Aromatoleum aromaticum EbN1: one gene and its partner. The protein of the gene in region 1 interacts with the protein of each later gene in a pairwise test. Links are inferred from orthologs where the notes say so. Each region holds a gene or a part of one and is shown on either strand. Other genes may lie near its edges. The genes, in order: prmA and rplK.

Region 1 (8,828 bases):
GTAGCTGATGGTGATCCAGAGGTATTGGATCAGCTCGTCGATGGCGCCCAGCAGCGTTGTCCAGAACAGGATCCGGAACAAGTCAAGATAGTTGTCGCCGGACTCGATCGGTCTTGGCTCAGCGGCGATTGCAGTGGCGCGGCGTCACCGTTAGGATGCGCCCGACCATGTATCGACAGGAGGAACGAAGGATGGAAAGCTGTGTGTTTTGCCGCATTGCCAAAGGCGAGCTGCCCGCCTCGAAAGTCTTCGAAGACGCTTCGACGCTCGCCTTCATGGACCTGCAGTCGGTCAATCCCGGCCATGCGCTGGTGGTCGTCAAGCCGCATCGCGCCAACATCTACGAACTCGATGACGATCTGGCGTCGGCGGTTTTCCGCACGGCGGCGCGGGTGGCGCGGGCGGTCAAGAAGGCGTATGGCTGCGAGGGCGTGACGCTGCTCCAGGCGAACGAGCCGGCCGGGGCGCAGACGGTGTTCCATTTCCACATCCACGTGCTGCCGCGCTGGGAAGGCGACGGGCTGGCGCTGGCGTGGCCGGCGAAGAATCCGCCGCGCGAGGCGCTCGAAGAGATGGCGGCGAAGCTGCGCGCGGTGATCTGAGCGTCCCGCTGTTCTGGCATGCGCCTGCGCCTGTGGGTCGGTCCGCGGGCGGGGGCGCAAGAGTTCTATAATGGCCGCCTTTTCCGTCCGGCAGGTGCGCCATGTCCATTCTCGTTTGCGGCTCCGTCGCCTACGACACGATCATGGTCTTTCATGATCGCTTCAAGAGCCACATTCTCCCCGAACAGATCCACATCCTGAACGTGTCGTTCCTCGTGCCCGACATGCGACGGGAGTTCGGCGGCTGCGCGGGCAACATCGCCTACAACCTCAAGCTGCTCGGCGCCGATCCGCTGATCATGGCGACGGTCGGCGACGACGCCGGAGCGTACCGGGAACGGCTGCGCGAGCTCGGGCTGTGCGACGATCACGTCACGCACGTGCCCGCCACATTCACCGCACAGGCTTTCATCACGACGGACCTGGACGACAACCAGATCACCGCGTTCCACCCGGGGGCGATGAACCATTCGCACCTGAACCGCGTGCAGGACGCTGCGGGCGTGAAGCTCGGCATCGTCTCGCCGGACGGGCGCGACGGCATGCTGAACCACGCGTCGCAGTTCGCCGAGGCGGGGATCCCGTTCGTGTTCGACCCGGGGCAGGGGATGCCGCTGTTTTCCGGCGGCGAGCTGCTGGAATGCCTGAAACTGGCTCGTTACTGCACGGTCAACGACTATGAGGCGAAGCTGCTGAGCGAGAAGACCGGGCGCACGCTCGCCGAGCTCGCCGAAGAGGTGGAAGCGCTGGTTGTGACGCTCGGGCCGGAAGGCTCGCAGATCTACGCGGAAGGCCGGTGCGTCGCGATTCCCTGTGTCGCGCCCGACCAGCTGGTCGATCCGACCGGCTGCGGCGACGCGTATCGCGCGGGGCTTCTTTACGGCATTGCGAACGGCTACGACTGGCAGCGGACGGGGCGGCTCGCGTCGGTGATGGGGGCGATCAAGATCGGGTACCGCGGCGGGCAGAACCATGCGCCCGCGCGCAACGACATTGCCGAACGGTATGCGGCAGCATTTGGAGAGGCGTTATGGTGAGCGGGATGAGAGTGAATCTGAATCGTAGTAAAACGCAACGGCTGGCGCTGGTCGCGGCTTTGGTCGCGGCGCTCGGTGTGACGGGTTGCGCGTCGGGACTCGGCGGGGGCGCGTACCAGCGCGGCGAGGCGCGGCGCACGATGGTCGTCCAGTACGGAACGGTCGAAGCGGTGCGGGCGGTGAAGCTCGAAGGCACGAAGACGCCGGTGGGGCCGGTTGCGGGTGCGGCGGTCGGCGGAATCGCAGGCAGCGGCGTCGGCGGCGGGCGGGGGCAGGCGATCGCGACGGTGATTGGCGCGGTGGCGGGCGGTCTGGCAGGTGCTGCGGTCGAGGAAGGTGCGACGCGCCAGGCGGGCGTCGAAGTCACCGTGCGGCTCGAGAACGGCCAGGTGCTCGCAGTGGTGCAGGAGGACGGCGGCGAGAACTTCCGCCTCGGCGAACGTGTTCGCCTGGTGCGGGACGCCGGCACGACGCGGGTCACGCGCTGACGCCATCGGTGGCGTCTTTTCGCTCCCGGGTCGGCAAGCCACTCGGGGCCCGGGAGGGGTTGCAGCCGAATGACACCCCCGTCTCATTCTTGCCCCGATCGCGCCCCCTCGTCCATCTGTCGCAGGTCATGATCGCTCAGCTTTATCGCATTACGCCGTCTTCGAAGCCGGCGTTATCCCGCAAGACTACGCCGGGCAACCAATGAAAATCCGGGTGAGGTCTGAACGGTTACGTTCAAACGACGAAGCGCGCACGAAGAAAGCACGGCCCCTGCCGAGAAACTGATGAGCGTGGTCATGTTCTAAAAATCGATTCCAGGTAGTCGGATGTCTGAATCCTGCTCGATGGCGCTGCGCGCGCGGGCGAGCATGTCGACGCTGAAGAATTTGAGACTGGCGGTGTCGAAGGGCAGCGCCGGCAGGTGGGTCTGCACCAGTGCTGCAACCATCACGGCTTGTGCACGGTCACGGCGCTTCTTGACCGGTTCGCGGTCCGGTTGCTGCGATAGCCAGGCCTTGTGCAGGGCGAAGGCGCGCGGGTCGGGGACGCGCATCATTACCGGTGCGCCATTGGCGGCGATGGCGACCACGTCCAGCTTTGGTGCATTGACGAGCCAGTGCAGGTTGGGGACTTCGACCGCGACGAGATCGTCGGCGCCGAAGGTGACGGCCTCCGTGATCTGCAAGTCGCGTTCGGGGATGATGAGATCGACCATGAAACCATTGCTGTTGGCAGCGCGAAAGCGGGTGTCCGGCAGCCTTTCGAAGCTGGCGTCGACCTTCTGCAGCAGGCCCAGCAGGCCGTCACCCTCCAGTTTGTCCGTCACGAGGGCAAGTCGTCGGCGCGGGTCGTAAAGGAGGTCCACATCGCCCGACGCCAGCAACTCCATCTGGCAGTGCACACCGGCCATGGCCTCGTAACCGTGAATCGCGTGTGTGCCGACCACGCAGAAATCCCGCGCCACATTCGAGGCTGCCAGTGCCAGCAATACCTCGCCGACGATGGTCGGCAGCCGGCCCAGCCGGGCGGCCTTGTTTAACCGGGCCTGTTCCTTCATGCGTCGCGACAACTGCTGCAAACGCGCATCGGCGCGCGCCTTGCCTTCGGTAAACGCGGCAAAGGTGGCTTCTGTTTCGGTGTTGCGTGGGCCGAGCGACTTGCCATTGCCGCGTGCGTCGTGTCGTCGCACGAGGTATTGCCGCCCTTTCGACGACACCCAGCGCATGCCGTAGCGATAGGAGCGGGCGTGCCTGAGCGCTTCGATCCACGTACGGTAAAGTTGGTCGGATTCGACCATGAAGAGCTGTTGCTGATGATCAAGCGCCTTCATGAGCGTTTTCCTGTAAAAGTGTAAAAATCAAAATAGCAGGAAAACTGCTGGAAAAACAATGGAATCAATATCTGATTGATACGTTTTTAATATTAAAAACATATCAAGTCGAGTGCCGTGGTGAAGAACCGGCCGTGGCTGTCGCCGCGTGGCAAGCGCCCGGCGCCTGTAGCACGGGTGTTTCTTCTCACGCCACCTTTCGCTCAAACAGCCTCTTGGCCACTGCCATGCCGCGCGCACTCCTTGCCCAGCGGCTTCAACCGAAGATCACCAGTCCCCAGACTATCGCGAGATTGACCAGCGCGAGCAGCACCGCCGCGCTGCCGATGTCTTTCGCTCGCTTGGCCAGCAGGTGATGCTCCAGCGAGACGCGATCGACGGTCGCTTCGATCGCGGAGTTGACGAGTTCGACGATCAGCAGCAGCAGCACGCTGCCGACGAGCAGTGCCTTGCCCGCACCGCCGGTCGGCATGAAGAGCGCGAGCGGGATCAGCACTGCGGCAAGCAGGCATTCCTGGCGAAACGCGTCTTCATGCTCGAATGCGGCGCGCAGGCCGGCGAACGAGTAGCGAAAGGCGTTCCAGATCCGCATCAGGCCGGTCTTGCCTTTGAACGGGCTTTTGCGGGTGTCCGGGGAGAGATGTTGCATCGGGATTCCAGGTTGTCGAAGACGGGCTCGGCAGCCGCTCGAGCGCGTGCGGTCAGGCCGGTTCACGGATAGAAAGCATAGACCCGGTAACCGGTGGCTTCGACGCCCGGTGCCTCGAACGGCAATTGCACGACGATGTCGCGTCCGGTGTCGAATTTTTGTTCGGCGCTTCCCTGTTCGAGGAAGCCGGCGGGGAGCCACTGCGCCGGCCCGAGCACGCGGCGCACGAGCGGCTGGTCCTGGACGTCGGTCAGCGTCAGTTCGAGATGCGGATACGCCTGAGGGTGAGGAGCGCGGTTGCGGATCGTCGCGTTCAGCACGAAGCGCGCGACGCGCCCCGGCTCCGACTGCAGTTCGGAAGCTTCGATGCTGATCGCACCGGCGAGGCGCGGCAGCGGGAGCGTGCATTTCAGGTGCGCGCACGCGGAGAGATAGGCGGGGCGCAACTGCGGCCACTTGCGGGTGATGTCGTCACGGAAGACAAAGGCGCTCTGCACCGCCAGCGTGCCAAGCAGCATGCCGACTCCCAGTCCGGACAGCCAGCGCCTGCCGGACGAAGCCGGCGGGCCGTAGGTCGCGTCGAGATGTTCGCGGTCGTGCGCCGCATCGGTTGCCCCCGCGCGGGAGGAAGCGGATGCGGTCGGCGGTTCGTCATCCTGGCGCTTCGGCAGTGCCGCGCTTGCGGGCGCAGCGGGGGCGCCGAGCGGTGTCGGCGCGATGCCGACGACGCGCGTGCGCCGGATCGGCGGCACGGGGTGACCTTCGGCCGCTGTGGCGTCCGTTGCGCTGGAAAAATGCCCGTCGCGTGGCACGACGGGTTCGCGGTGATCGCGTGCCTCGAACTCTGTTCGGTCATCAGCCCCCTGTCGTGTCACTTCCGGAGCCGAAGGCAGGTCGTCGAGGATGAAGAAGCGGTCGTCGCGCTCCGGAACCGATTCGACAGGGCGGGGCGCTGCGGCAGCGGGCGGTTGGGAAATTGCGGGTGGGGTGGGTGCCGATACGGCGGGCGCGACGTGCAGCACGCGATCGAGCGCATTGAACGACGCATAGCAGCGTCCGCAGCGCACTTCGCCGCGATGCGCGCGCAGTTGCTCGGGCTGCACCCGGAATACCGTCTGGCAGGCCGGGCAGCGCGCGAACATCACTGGCTCCCGGTTTGTCGCGGAGAGCCGCCTTCGAGCCGCGCCCAGCCTTCATGTACCGCACCGACGCGCAACGGCAGGAACGGCGCGTATGCCGCGATCACCTGTTCGGTCTGGGTTTCGAGCACGCCGGACAGCGCGATTCTGCCGCCGGGAGCGACCCGGGCGGCGAGCAGCGGCGCCAGCACGCACAGCGGATTCGTCAGGATGTTGGCGACGACGACGTCGAAGCGCGCGTCGAGTGGCTGGCGGGAGTGCTGCAGCCGCAGCGCGACGTGGTTGCGCGCGGCGTTATCGTGCGCGGCGTCGAGCGCCTTGTCGTCGATGTCGATGCCGAGCACGTCGCCCGCCCCGAGGCGCACTGCCGCGATGCCGAGAATGCCCGAGCCGCAGCCGTAGTCGAGCACGCTGTCGCCCGGCTGCACCGCGTCGCACAGCCACTCCAGGCACAGGCGCGTCGTCGGATGCGAGCCGGTGCCGAAAGCCATGCCGGGATCGAGCTCGATGTTGATCGCCGCCGGGTCGGGCGCGGCGTGCCACGACGGCACGATCCACATCCGATCGGTGACGCGGATCGGCTCGAACTGGCTTTGGGTGAGCTGCACCCAGTTCTGCTCGGCGATCTCTTCGAGCGTGAAAGGCGGCACCGCATCGAAGCCGGCGTCGGCAGCCGCGCGGGCGAGGGCGACGGTGAGGTCGGCGTCGGCATCGAACAGCGCGATTACGCGGCTGTGATCCCACAGCCCGACCGGATGATGCCCGGGTTCGCCGAACTGCGGCTTCTCGGCGTCGGTGCCGGCGTCGGCGTCCTCGATGCTGATCGACAGCGCGCCGGCGTCCATCAGCGCCTCGGACAGCGCTTCGGCCTTGTGCGCTTCGGCCTGCAAAGTTACCGAGATCCACATGATGTACGCGTCCGCGGCCTGCTCAGGCAAGATTCTTGACTTCGTTGCGTTCGGCGAGCTTGTGCTCCAGGTAATGGATGCTCGTGCCGCCCTCGACGAAACGTGCATCGAGCATCAGCTCCTGGTGCAGCGGCACGTTCGTCTTGATGCCTTCGACCGCCATTTCCGACAGCGCGATCCGCATCCGTCGGATCGCCTGTTCGCGCGTGTCGCCGAACGCGATCAGCTTGCCGATCATCGAATCGTAATGCGACGGGATCGTGTAGCCGTTATAGACGTGCGAATCGACGCGAATGCCAGGTCCGCCCGGCGTGTGCCAGTTCGTGATCTTTCCCGGGCAGGGCGTGAATTTGAACGGATCCTCGGCGTTGATGCGACACTCGATCGCGTGGCCGTGGAATTCGACGTGACGCTGGCGGAACCACAGCTTTTCGCCGGTCGCGATGCGGATCTGCGCCTGCACGATGTCGATGCCGGTGATCATCTCGGTGACGGGATGCTCGACCTGCACGCGCGTGTTCATCTCGATGAAGTAGAACTCGTCGTTCTCGTAGAGGAACTCGAACGTGCCCGCGCCGCGGTAACCGATCGTGCGGCAGGCTTCGGCGCAGCGCTCGCCGACTTTCGCGATGGCCTTGCGATCGATGCCCGGCGCAGGAGCTTCCTCGATGACTTTCTGGTGGCGGCGCTGCATCGAGCAGTCGCGTTCGCCGAGATAGACCGCGTTGCCATGTTCGTCGGCGAGCACCTGGATCTCGATGTGACGCGGGTTCTCGAGGAATTTTTCCATATAGACGATCGGGTTGCCGAACGCCGCCTCGGCTTCGGCACGGGTCGTCGCGACCGCGTTGAGCAGCGCCGCCTCGGTGTGGACGACCCGCATCCCGCGACCGCCGCCGCCGCCGGCCGCCTTGATGATGACAGGGTAGCCGACGGTGCGGGCGATCTTGACGATCTCCTTCGGTTCCTCGGGCAGCGCGCCTTCCGAACCCGGCACGCACGGCACTCCGGCGGCCTTCATCGCATCCTTGGCGCTGACCTTGTCGCCCATCAGCCGGATCGTGTCGGAGCGCGGGCCGATGAAGACGAAGCCGGACTGCTCGACGCGTTCGGCGAAGTCGGCGTTCTCGGACAGGAAACCGTAGCCCGGATGGATGGCTTCGGCGTCGGTGACTTCGGCTGCCGAAATGATCGCGGGGACGTTCAGGTAGCTCAGCGCCGATTGCGCCGGACCGATGCACACCGACTCGTCGGCGAGCTTGACGTACTTCGCTTCGGTGTCCGCGACCGAGTGCACCGCAACGGTGCGGATACCCAGCTCGCGGCACGCGCGCAGCACGCGCAGCGCGATTTCGCCGCGGTTGGCAATCAGGATCTTTTCAAACATGGGGTGCCTCCGCGGCGAAATCGCGCTCGGACGCTGCGCGTACCGCGCGATTTGGCTGCGCCGCTGCGCCGCCTGCCGGCGGCTGGTCACCACGGTTGGCGATCAGTATCTTTTCGAACATGAGGGCGTTCAGGCGATGATGAAGAGCGGCTGGCCGTATTCGACCGGCTGGGCGTTTTCGACGAGGACCGCCTTCACCGTCCCGGTGAACTCGGATTCGATTTCGTTCATCAGCTTCATCGCTTCGATGATGCACAGGCGGTCGCCGATGGCGACGGCCTGGCCGACGTCGACGAGGGGTTTCGCACCCGGCGCCGAGGCGCGATAGAACGTGCCGACCATCGGCGATTTCACGATCATGCCTTCGGGTGCGTCATCGACCGGCGGGGTCAGCACGATCGCCGGAGCCGGGGCAGCCGCAAATTGCGGCACGCTCGCCGGCATCTGCGCGAGGTAGTTCGAAACGGGGGCGGTGCTGTGTTTGGCGATACGGACTTTCTCTTCGCCCTCGGTGACTTCCAGTTCGGAAATGCCCGACTCCTGGACGAGGTCGATCAACTTCTTCAGCTTGCGCAGATCCATGCTGTTCTCCGAGCGGGGCGCCGCCGCACGGGGCGCCCGGGGGTTTGTGTCAGGGTTTCCGCAGCTGCGACAGCGCGTATTCGAGCGCCGCGAGGTAGCCGTACGGCCCCAGTCCGCAGATCACGCCGGCTGCACAGTCGGAAAAATAGGAGTGATGCCGGAAAGTGTCCCGGGCATGAATGTTGGAAAGATGCACTTCGACGTACGGGATCGCGACCGCGAGGAGGGCGTCGCGCAGCGCGACGCTGGTATGAGCGTAAGCGGCCGGATTGAGGATGATGAAGCTGATCTCTTCCAACGGCGATGCCTGTACCCGGTCGATCAGCTGGCCTTCGTGGTTGCTCTGAAACGACTCGACCAGGACGCCTTCGGCGCGTCCGCGGGCTTCCATCGCGGAGTGGATGTCGGCAAGCGTCGTGTGGCCGTAGACGTCAGGCTCCCGGGTGCCGAGAAGGTTGAGGTTCGGTCCGTGCAGGACCAGGATCCGGGGCTGCGGCGGGGGCGCGGCATCTGGGTTTTTACTGCGTTTTTGGCGCGTCATGCCGGCAAGTTTGCCGCAATTAGGCGCATTTTGTCCAGTGCCACGCGGCGCGCTCCGGTGAATTACTGGTCGAGGAGTGCGCGGATTTTGCCTTCTAGTTCACTACGATTCAAGGTGCCGAGCTTGATGTGCGCGATCTTTCCGGCACGATCGAAAATGATCGT
Region 2 (10,853 bases), 1.4 Mb from region 1 along the record:
CGTCACGCGGATCGCATCGATGCCGTTCGAGTTGCCGTGCAGGCGGTAATCGCTGATGATCAGCTGCGGTTCATGGCCGGATCGCGCGAGCGTCTCCAGCACGCTTTCGATGTCGCTGCCGGCGGTTACTTCACACCCCCAGGACGTCAACAGGCTGCGCATGCCCGACTGCGCGAGCGGATCGTCATCGACGAGCGCCACGCGTATGCCGGCCAGGTCTCCCGGCTGCCTGCAGGTCTCGCCCGGCTCGGCGTATTCGACCGGTTGCGCGACCGGGACTTCGATCGCAAACACCGACCCCCTGCCCGGACGGGAGCGGACCGCGAGGCGATGACCGAGCAGGTCAGTGAGGCGCCGCACGATCGCGAGCCCGAGCCCGAGTCCCTTGTCGCGCGAGCGGGCCGGATTGTCGAGCTGGATGAACTCCTGGAAGATGATTTCGTGCGCCTCGGCAGCGATGCCGACGCCGTTGTCGCGCACTTCGATCCGCACCCGCTCGCCTCGCCGCCGGCACGCGACGAGGATGTGGCCCTTGCGCGTGTAGCGCACCGCGTTGCTGACTAGGTTGCCGATGATCCGCTCGAACAGCACCGGATCGCTCTCGACCCACAGCGGCGTCGGTCGGGTTCTGAGCAGCAGGTCCTGCGTCCCCAGTCGCGGACGCTGTTCGGCGGCGATGCGGTCAAGGATCGGTTGCAGTGGAAAGACGCTGATGTGCGGCTCCAGCACGCCGGCATCGAGTTTCGAGATGTCGAGCAGGCTATCGAGCAGGTTCTCCATCGCTTCGGCCGAGGCCGCGATGCGCTCGACGAGGCGACGCGACGCCGGTGCGTGCGTGTGTTGCGACAGCTCGGCGATGAACAGGCCCAGCGCATGCATCGGTTGGCGCAGGTCGTGACTGGCGGCGGCGAGGAAGCGTGACTTCGACAGGGTCGCGCGCTCGGCTTCGTCCTTGCGTGCCCGCAGCTCCGCCGTGGCGTCCGCGATCTGGCGACTCATGTCCTCGTGCGCACTCGCGAGCTTCGCCGCCATCTGATTGACTCCTTCGGCGAGGGTGCGCAGGGTACCGCCGCCGATATCGGACAGCCGCGCGGAAAACTGGCCCCGCCCGATGCGTTCGACGGCGGACGCGACGCGCCGGATTGGGCCGGTGACGCCGCGGCTCATGTAGTGCGCAAGCACGAGGCTGCCGATCAGCACCATGAGGATCGCGGCGCTCCCGATGACCAACAGTTCGTTCTGCCGCGCGTTGAGCTGCGCGCGCGAGATGTCGACGACGACGGTGCCCAGCATCGGCGGAGTTCCGGCCCCGGACAGCGTGTCGAGGGCCGCTCCGTCGAAACCGTCGTCGAGATCGAGCGACGTCGGCAATACCGGCTCGATAACCCGCAGCGTCCCGCTCGCGGTAACGAGGCCCCGCGTCCATGCCGCGCGCGGCGGCAGCGGTAGCGTCGCATCGAGCTGTCCGCTTTGTGCGAGCGCGTCACCGTTGCGGTCGATGATCATCACGCCGAGGACGTCGGTTTCCGCGAGCATCGCTCCCGCAAGGCGCCGCAACGATTCCCTGTTGCCGGAGAACACTGCATATTCGCTCGCTGCCGCGAGTTGCCGCGCAAACGCCTGGCCCCGGGCAACATGGGCTTCACGGTGATCGGTGACCCGGGAGCCGGTGTAGAACGCGGTGAGCACGATTGCCAGCACGAGGGTCGGCAGCACTGCGACCAGCATCACGCGCGACCGGATGCCCCAGTTCCTGATCATTGCCTGGCATCCCTGCGGATCATCCGTGCGGCGATGTCCTCGGCCGGTTCGATGGTGATGCCCAGCGCGCGCGCGACGTTCTGGTTGATGCCGACCTCGAACTGGCGTGGCGGCTGTGGCGGCGGCAGTGCTCCGCCGGCGAGCACGGCACGGATCGCCTCCGCGGCCTGTGCGCTGATTTGCGCCGGTGTCGAGAACAGGCCGAGCAGCGCGCCCGCCCGAACATAGGCGGGCGAAAAACCGATCAGCGGCGAGCGGTGGCGGTAGCTCGTGAGCAGAATGTTCTGGATCGTATAGCTGTTGAACACGACGCGGTCGGGCAGTGCAAGCAGGATCGCGCGTTCGGCCAGCAGCCGCTCCAGCGCCGGATAGATTTCGCGGTCGGAGACAATGTTCTCGATCGTCACCACCATCTGCTGCTCGCGCGCGGCTGTGGCGAGCCGGGCGGCGAGATGCTGGCTGCGCGGTCCGGCGAGCAGCGCGAGCTGGCGCCACTCGGGAAGGGCTTCGGCAAGCAGCGCGATCTGCCGCTGCACCGGCTGGTCGAGGAACACTGCGGAGCGTCGGCCGGCTTCCGGCGCCGGGGCAGGGAGGTTCTCGAAGCTCTCGCGCGGCAACAGTGTGTGCAGCACCGGTTGACGCGGCGCCTGTTCGGCCACCGCCTGCGCCGCTTCGGCGCCGACCGTGACGATGATGCGGCTGTCGGCGATCGCGCCCGGGCTCACATCTTGCGTCTCCACGACTGCGATGTCGGCCGCCGCGACGTCCGGGGCGAGCGCTGCGCTGATCGCCGCGATCGTCTCTTCGTATGCTCCGCTGCGTTCACTGCTCACGAACAGCACGGCTGCAGCCGCGACGGCTTCTCCCCGGCCGAGGGTGGCGGCGAGGAAAAGCAGGGTGGCAAGGAAAACGCGGGGGCCGCGGGGCATGATCGGTATCGGGTCGAAACTCAGGTACGCCGCCTGGACGCGGTCGAGTGGTTGAAGTAAGGCGCTGCCCCGCGCCGGGTTCCGGATGCAGCCGTCGATCTCGACGGCTGCATCCGGACGGAGAACGGAAGCGGGGCGAGATGGTGCCCGAAAAATCCTCTCGTGCCTTCCTCGGGGGGCATGCGGGCCGGATTTTTGTTGCCGCCGGGAAGGTCGGTGAATTTCGTCGTCGCGGGATGCGTCTTATGCATGAGGAATCACTCGCGGCTGGTCTTTGCGGATTCGTCATAGCATGCCGCGGCCTATGACGCCATGCCTCGAGCCTGGACGGACGGGGGCCGCCATCGCGGTTTCCCCCTGCCGGCCGGGGTGATGCCATAACGCGGCCTCCGGCGATCGTGCCGTAATTCGCTGTTCCCGCATCCCACAGTGCTGCGGCCCGCAGTCGTCCCGCGCCGGGTCGTGCAAAACGTTTCGTTACATCTGCGCGTGCTATGCTTTCCGCCTGTTGCCGCCGCCTCCGGAGCAAGCAGTGACCCGAATACTCATCGTCGAAGACCATGCGCTCGTGCGCGAGGCGCTGGCGCATACTCTTGCCCGACTCGGAGAAGGGGTGGAATGCGTCGAGGCGAAAGGCTCGGAAGAGGCACTTGCCCAACTCGAGGAAAGTGCGGACTGGGACCTCGCGGTGATCGACCTGATGTTGCCCGACCTCAACGGTTTCGGTCTGCTGGCGGTGCTTGCACGGCGTTTTCCCGACGTGCCGGCGATCGTCGTGTCGGCGCTCGACGATTCGGCGACGATCAGGCGCGCGATGAGAGGCGGAGCTTCTGGCTTCGTGTCGAAGGCGAGTTCGGGCGAAGTGCTGAGAAGCGCGGTCAGATGCGTGCTCGAAGGCGGCATCTATGCGCCCAGTGAGCCAGAGGGCGGCGCGAAGCGCTCCGGTGCGCCGGCCAGCGAGCGTTTCGGGCTCACTGCAGGGCAGACGCGGGTCATGGAATTGCTGGCGCAGGGAAAATCCAATCGCGAGATTGCCGATCTGCTCGGATTGTCGGAAGGGACCGTCAAGGTGCATATGTCGGCGATCTTCCGTGCATTGCACGTCAGCAGCCGGGCGCAGGCACTGATCGTCATCGCCCGCCACGGACCGCGACTGTAGTTCGCGCCCGCGATGACGCAGCCGGCGAGCTGAGCAAGCAGGGCCTTCAGGGCAGCAGGCATGAGTCGGCGGCTGTGGCGGAGCCGCCGATGATAACCGGGTGGTCGCCGACGAATCGCTTCGCAGGAGCCTTGCTTTATCCGGCGGGCACGATTTTCCCCGGGTTCAGCAGGCCGTCCGGGTCGAGGGCCCGCTTGAGTGCGCGCATCGCATCGACCGCGTCGCGGCCATGTTCGGCGACGAGGAAATCCTGCTTGCCGAAGCCGATGCCGTGCTCGCCGGTGCACGTGCCGCCCATCGCCAGCGCGCGCTCGACGATCCTGCGGTTGAGCGCCTCGGCGCGCAGGATCTCCGCGTCGTCGTCCGGGTCGACGAGGACGACGGTATGAAAGTTGCCATCCCCGACGTGGCCGACGATCGGCGCGATCAGCCCGCTCGCGGCGATATCCTCGCGTGCGCCGGCGATGCAGTCGGCGAGCCGCGAGATCGGCACGCACACGTCGGTCGTCAGCCCACGGCAGCCCGGGCGCAGCGCGATGCACGAGAAATAGACGTCGTGGCGCGCCGCCCACAGTCGGGTGCGGTCCTCCGGATGCGTCGCCCAGTCGAAATCCTGGCCGCCGTTGTCACGGGCGATTTCCTGGACCATCTGCGCCTGCTCCTCGACGCTCGCCTTTGATCCGTGGAACTCGAAGAACAGCATCGGCGACTCGCGCAGCGTCGTCTTGCTGTAGCGGTTGATCGCCTGCACCGTCAGTTCGTCGAGCAGTTCGATGCGGGCGACCGGCACGCCGAGCTGGATCGTCTGGATCACGGTGCGCACCGCGCTGCCGACGTCCGGAAACGCGCAAACCGCTGCCGACACCGCCTCGGGCAGCGGATGCAGCCGCACGATCAGTTCGGTGATCAGCCCGAGCGTGCCTTCGGAGCCGATCATCAGGCGCGTCAGGTCGTAGCCGGACGACGATTTTCGCGCGCGTCCGCCGGTGCGTATGACGCGCCCGTCGGCAAGCACCACCTCCATGCCGAGAACGTTGTCGCGCATCGTCCCGTAGCGCACCGCATTGGTTCCCGACGCCCGCGTCGCGGCCATCCCGCCGAGGCTCGCGTCCGCTCCCGGATCGACCGGAAAGAAGAGTCCGCTGCCGTGCAGCGCGGCGTTGAGCTGCTTGCGCGTGATTCCCGGCTGAACGACCGCGTCCATGTCTTCGCCATGTACTGCGAGTACCTTGTTCATTTCGGAGAAATCGACGCTGATGCCGCCATGAAGCGGCAGGATGTGTCCCTCGAGCGAGCTGCCGGCGCCGAACGGAACGATCGGCACGCGATGTCTGCGGCAGGCGTCGACGATCGCAACGACTTCGGCCGTGTCATGAGGCCAGACGACGGCATCGGGCAGCATGTCCGGGAAATGCGATTCGTCGTGGCCGTGATGCGCGCGCACCGCGTCGGCGGTCGAAAAACGCGTACCGAAACGCGCGCCGAGCTCGCCGGCGAATGCGGCGGGCAACGGCTGGCGGGCGGCCGGAGCGTGGGGCAGGTTCATGCAGCTCTCCTCGTGATCGTGCGGCTCGTGCCGCATGCAATTATTGCTTCCGTGACGGATCTGTCCAATCTGCGCGATCATTCGCTCCATTTCAAAGCCGGGACGCGGCGCGGAGCAGTCATGAACGAATCGATCGACCGGACCGACCTGCGCATTCTCGAGCTGCTGCAGCGCGACGGGCGCCTTTCGAACGCCGACCTGGCGCAACAGGTAGCGCTGTCGCCGTCGCCGTGCCTGCGGCGCGTGCGCCAGCTCGAGCAGTCGGGTGTGATCCGCGGCTATGCCGCGCTGCTCGACTCACGGCGCCTCGGGCTGGGCCTGCAGGCCTTCGTCACGGTGACGCTCGAGAAACGGCGCGACACGCCGATGCATGCGTTTCATGCTGCCGTGCAGTCCGCGCCCGAAGTGCTGTCGTGCTTCGCACTGACCGGCGAGATGGATTACCTGCTGCACGTCGTTGCCGAGGATCTGGAGCATTTTTCGCGTTTTCTGATGGACCGCCTGCTCAAGCTCGACGGCATCGCGAACGTGAAATCCTCGTTCGTGCTCCAGTCGATCAAGAACACGACCGAGATGCCGCTCGCGCAGATCGCGCGCTGAACTGATTCTCGAAAAATATTTGACAGAGGCCGTTTGGCCCTCTATAGTCCAGCGCTTCGCTTGGAGGGGTTCCCGAGCGGTCAAAGGGATCAGACTGTAAATCTGACGGCACTGCCTTCGAAGGTTCGAATCCTTCCCCCTCCACCAGCAAGTTTTGTTGCCGGCTTCAGTTCGGTCTGATGACTGGCATCGGGTGTAATGCGGTTCGTCTGCGTTGTATGCGGGTGTAGCTCAATGGTAGAGCAGAAGCCTTCCAAGCTTATGACGAGGGTTCGATTCCCTTCACCCGCTCCAGGTTCGGCGGTGAGTTGTTTATCGGAGCCCATGTAGCTCAGTGGTAGAGCACTCCCTTGGTAAGGGAGAGGTCACGTGTTCAATCCACGTCATGGGCACCACAGCTTTTCTGCCGGCCTGGCGTAGCAGTCGATCGGTCCGGTTTTTCTGATTCTGAATATGAGGTGGCGGCATGGCGAAAGGCAAGTTTGAGCGGACGAAACCGCACGTAAACGTCGGGACGATCGGTCACGTCGACCACGGCAAGACCACCCTGACGGCGGCGATCACGACGATCCTGTCGAAGAAGTTCGGCGGCGAGGCGAAAGCCTACGACCAGATCGACGCGGCGCCCGAAGAGAAAGCGCGCGGCATCACGATCAACACCGCTCACGTCGAGTACGAGACGGCCAACCGTCACTACGCGCACGTCGACTGCCCGGGTCACGCCGACTACGTGAAGAACATGATCACCGGTGCCGCGCAGATGGACGGCGCGATCCTGGTGTGCTCGGCTGCCGACGGCCCGATGCCGCAGACGCGCGAGCACATCCTGCTCGCGCGCCAGGTCGGCGTGCCGTACATCATCGTGTTCCTGAACAAGTGCGACATGGTCGACGACGAAGAGCTCTTGGAGCTCGTCGAGATGGAAGTGCGCGAGCTGCTGTCGAAGTACGACTTCCCGGGCGACGATGTGCCGATCATCAAGGGCTCGGCGCTCAAGGCGCTCGAAGGCGACCAGAGCGACATCGGCGAGCCGGCGATCTTCCGCCTGGCCGAAGCGCTCGACAGCTACATCCCGACTCCGGAGCGCGCGATCGACCGCCCGTTCCTGCTGCCGATCGAAGACGTGTTCTCGATCTCGGGCCGCGGCACGGTGGTGACCGGCCGCGTCGAGCGCGGCATCGTCAAGGTCGGCGAGGAAGTCGAGATCGTCGGCATCAAGGCGACGGTCAAGACCACCTGCACCGGCGTCGAGATGTTCCGCAAGCTGCTCGACCAGGGCCAGGCGGGCGACAACGTCGGCGTGCTGCTGCGCGGCACCAAGCGCGAGGACGTCGAGCGCGGCCAGGTGCTGTGCAAGCCCGGTTCGATCAAGCCGCACACGCATTTCACCGGTGAAGTGTACGTGCTGTCGAAGGAAGAAGGCGGGCGCCACACGCCGTTCTTCAACAACTATCGTCCGCAGTTCTACTTCCGCACGACCGACGTGACCGGTTCGATCGAGCTGCCCGAAGGCACCGAGATGGTCATGCCGGGCGACAACGTGTCGATCACCGTCAAGCTGATGGCGCCGATCGCGATGGAAGAAGGCCTGCGGTTCGCGATCCGCGAAGGCGGTCGTACCGTCGGCGCCGGGGTCGTCGCCAAGATCATCGAGTAATTGCATATTGTCCTCATAGCGATTGCTTGATCGGAAGGCGTCTCGGAACAGAGACGCCTCGTAGTCTCTGCTGCAGGGGCATAGCTCAATTGGCAGAGCGTCGGTCTCCAAAACCGAAGGTTGGGGGTTCGATTCCCTCTGCCCCTGCCACTCCTTTCCGGGTATTCATATTTCGATGGCCGATAAGTTGAAGGTTGCGCTGGCTCTCGCGCTGATTGCGGCCGGTGTGGTCGGCTTTTACCTGCTTTCCGAGCAGGCGCTGGTTCTCCGCGTGCTGTCGGTTCTCGCCGGAGTCGCTGCCGGCGTGGCGGTCGCCTGGCAGTCCGAGCCGGGGCGGCGTTTTGTCGCGTTCGCGCGCGAGTCGATCACCGAAACCAAGAAAGTCGTCTGGCCGTCGCGCAAGGAAACGGTGCAGACCACGGGTCTGGTGTTCGCCTTCGTTGTCGTGATGGCGGTTTTTTTGTGGGTCACGGATAAGAGTCTGGAATGGGTGCTGTACGACCTGATCCTGGGGTGGAAGTAATCATGACGAAGCGCTGGTACGTGGTACATGCCTATTCGGGCTTCGAGAAGTCCGTCCAACGCGCCTTGGTGGATCGGATCAATCGCTCCGGAATGCAGGATTTTTTCGGTCAGATTCTAGTGCCGGTCGAAGAAGTCGTCGAAATGAAGAGCGGCCAGAAGAGCATTTCCGAGCGGAAATTCTTCCCCGGCTACGTCCTCGTCGAAATGGAAATGAACGACGAGAGCTGGCACCTCGTGAAGTCGACGCCAAAAGTCACCGGTTTCGTCGGCGGCACGGCAAACAAACCGTCCCCGATTTCCGAAAAGGAAGTCGAGAAAATCATGCAGCAGATGCAGGAAGGCGTGGAGAAACCGCGCCCGAAAGTGCTGTGGGAACTGGGCGAAGTCGTGCGCGTCAAGGAAGGCCCGTTCACCGATTTCCACGGCGCGGTGGAAGACGTTAATTACGACAAGAGCAAGCTGCGGGTGTCCGTGACGATTTTCGGTCGTGCGACGCCTGTCGAACTGGATTTCAGTCAGGTCGAAAAGACCTGACGCAGGCGGGCCTCCGGGCCCGGACGTGCCCGATGAACCGGGCGTAGCGAGGAGCGCCGGCCGTGGCCGGTGCGTTTGTACTCAAGACAGGAGCTAGCCGCAATGGCGAAGAAAATCACCGGCTATATCAAGCTGCAGGTGCCAGCTGGTAAAGCCAACCCCAGCCCCCCGATCGGTCCCGCACTCGGTCAGCGCGGCCTGAACATCATGGAATTCTGCAAGGCGTTCAACGCCCGGACCCAGGGGCTCGAGCCCGGTCTGCCGATTCCGGTGGTGATCACGGCGTTCGCCGACAAGTCCTTCACCTTCATCATGAAGACGCCGCCGGCGACGATCCTGATCAAGAAGGCTGCGAAGATCACGAAGGGTTCGCCGAAGCCGCACACCGACAAGGTCGGTTCGATCACGCGCGCCCAGGTCGAGGAAATCGCCAAGACCAAGATGGCCGATCTGACTGCTGCCGACATGGAAGCCGCGGTGCGCACCATCGCCGGTTCCGCCCGCAGCATGGGCATCACCGTGGAGGGGCTGTAATCATGACGAAGCTTTCCAAGCGTGTTCAGGCGCTGCGCACCAAAGTTGACCGCAACCGCACTTATCCCGTGACCGAAGCACTGGCGCTGGTCAAGGAATGCGCGACGGCCAAGTTCGACGAGTCGATCGACATCGCCGTGAACCTCGGCATCGATGCGCGCAAGTCGGACCAGCTGGTGCGCGGTTCCGTCGTGCTGCCCGCCGGTACCGGCAAGAGCGTCCGCGTCGCGGTCTTCGCGCAGGGCGACAAGGCTGAAGCGGCACGTGCAGCGGGAGCCGACGTGGTCGGTTTCGAAGATCTCGCCGAGCAGGTCAAGGCCGGCAACATCGATTTCGATCTGTGCATCGCCACGCCGGACGCAATGCGCGTCGTCGGCCAGCTGGGCCAGATTCTCGGCCCGCGCGGGCTGATGCCGAACCCGAAAGTGGGAACCGTGACGATGGACGTGACGACCGCGGTGAAGAACGCCAAAGCCGGTCAGGTGCAGTACCGCACCGACAAGGGCGGCATCATCCACGCGACGATCGGCCGGGCATCGTTCAGCACCGAAGCCCTGCAGCAGAACCTCGGCGCGTTGGTCGATGCACTCGTGAAAGCCAAGCCGGCCGCGTCGAAAGGTATTTACCTGCGTCGGGTGGCGCTGTCGAGCACGATGGGTTCGGGCGTTCGCGTCGAGCCGTCGAGCATCAACGCCGCCTGACAAGGCTGAAACTAGAACTTTGGGTCGCCCCGGCGCTGCGGTGCCGGGGCGAATCGTCAAAGACCGCAGGTGTGGTCGCTCTGTGACCGCTTAAGCATTCGACAATGGCCTGCGCAGACGGTGTACCCAGAACAGGATTCTGGCTGATTTTTCGGCCGCGCTCCTGATCCAGGTCGCCGTGGGTGCGAATCGCAGTTTTGCGGTTCGCGTGTGGACTTGAAAGGAGGAAAGGCCTGTGGGTCTCAATCTCGATGACAAGAAAGCCGTAGTGGCAGAGGTGTCGGCACAAGTGGCCAACGCACAGACCATCGCGGTGGCCGAGTATCGCGGCATAGCGGTGGGCGATCTCACCGGGCTGCGTGCCAAGGCCCGCGAATCTGGCGTTTACCTGCGTGTGTTGAAAAACACACTGGTACGCCGCGCGATCGCCGAAACGCCGTTTGCCGGGCTGTCGGACCAGCTGGTCGGTCCGCTGATCTATGGTATTTCGGAAGATCCGGTCGCTGCAGCCAAGGTGCTCAACGACTTTGCGAAGGGTAACGACAAGCTGGTGCTGAAAGCCGGTTCCTATGCGGGCAATACGCTCGACAAGGCCGGCGTGCAGGCGCTCGCATCGATCCCGAGTCGCGAAGAGTTGCTCGCCAGGCTGTTGGGCGTGATGCAGGCGCCGGTGACCGGTTTCGCTTGCACGCTGGCTGCCCTCGCGAAGAAACGCGAGGAAGAAGTGGCTGCCTGAGCGTTTTCCGAATAGTTTTCGATTTAGGAGTGTTTTGAAATGGCAATCAGCAAAGAAGACATCCTCGAAGCCGTCGGCTCGATGACAGTGATGGAACTGAACGACCTGGTCAAGGCGTTCGAAGAGAAGTTCGGCGTTTCCGCTGCCTCGATGGCCGTGGCCGCTCCGGGT

The links.
Region 2: the proteins of prmA (region 1) and rplK interact in binary tests that used the Escherichia coli proteins (3 or more experiments, as listed by UniProt). The link is inferred for Aromatoleum aromaticum EbN1 from one-to-one orthologs.

Annotation. Positions count from the first base shown.
Region 1 is NC_006513.1:873,931-882,758, reverse strand. Bases 4,202-7,185 are described here. They hold prmA (50S ribosomal protein L11 methyltransferase), read right to left. Parts: upstream 6,155-7,185; coding sequence 5,249-6,154; downstream 4,202-5,248. Other genes in these bases: accC (acetyl-CoA carboxylase biotin carboxylase subunit), read right to left, coding at 6,177-7,185; EBN1_RS04200 (DUF3426 domain-containing protein), read right to left, coding at 4,202-5,249. Also shown: EBN1_RS04230 (hypothetical protein), read right to left, coding at 1-81; EBN1_RS04225 (HIT family protein), read left to right, coding at 192-602; EBN1_RS04220 (carbohydrate kinase family protein), read left to right, coding at 704-1,639; EBN1_RS04215 (outer membrane lipoprotein), read left to right, coding at 1,645-2,127; EBN1_RS04210 (nucleotidyltransferase family protein), read right to left, coding at 2,430-3,458; EBN1_RS04205 (diacylglycerol kinase), read right to left, coding at 3,715-4,107; more of EBN1_RS04200, read right to left, coding at 4,170-4,201; more of accC, read right to left, coding at 7,186-7,541; accB (acetyl-CoA carboxylase biotin carboxyl carrier protein), read right to left, coding at 7,671-8,123; aroQ (type II 3-dehydroquinate dehydratase), read right to left, coding at 8,173-8,664; EBN1_RS04175 (TlpA family protein disulfide reductase), read right to left, coding at 8,727-8,828. UniProt on the Escherichia coli protein: Methylates ribosomal protein L11.
Region 2 is NC_006513.1:2,236,571-2,247,423, forward strand. The notes cover bases 7,765-10,529. They hold rplK (50S ribosomal protein L11), read left to right. Parts: upstream 7,765-8,813; coding sequence 8,814-9,245; downstream 9,246-10,529. Other genes in these bases: secE (preprotein translocase subunit SecE), read left to right, coding at 7,828-8,175; nusG (transcription termination/antitermination protein NusG), read left to right, coding at 8,178-8,711; rplA (50S ribosomal protein L1), read left to right, coding at 9,248-9,946; rplJ (50S ribosomal protein L10), read left to right, coding at 10,182-10,529. In the rest of the region: EBN1_RS10600 (hybrid sensor histidine kinase/response regulator), read right to left, coding at 1-1,761; EBN1_RS10605 (ABC transporter substrate-binding protein), read right to left, coding at 1,758-2,690; EBN1_RS10610 (response regulator transcription factor), read left to right, coding at 3,223-3,849; EBN1_RS10615 (FAD-binding oxidoreductase), read right to left, coding at 3,986-5,395; EBN1_RS10620 (Lrp/AsnC family transcriptional regulator), read left to right, coding at 5,516-5,995; tuf (elongation factor Tu), read left to right, coding at 6,462-7,652; more of rplJ, read left to right, coding at 10,530-10,682; rplL (50S ribosomal protein L7/L12), read left to right, coding at 10,722-10,853. UniProt on the Escherichia coli protein: Forms part of the ribosomal stalk which helps the ribosome interact with GTP-bound translation factors.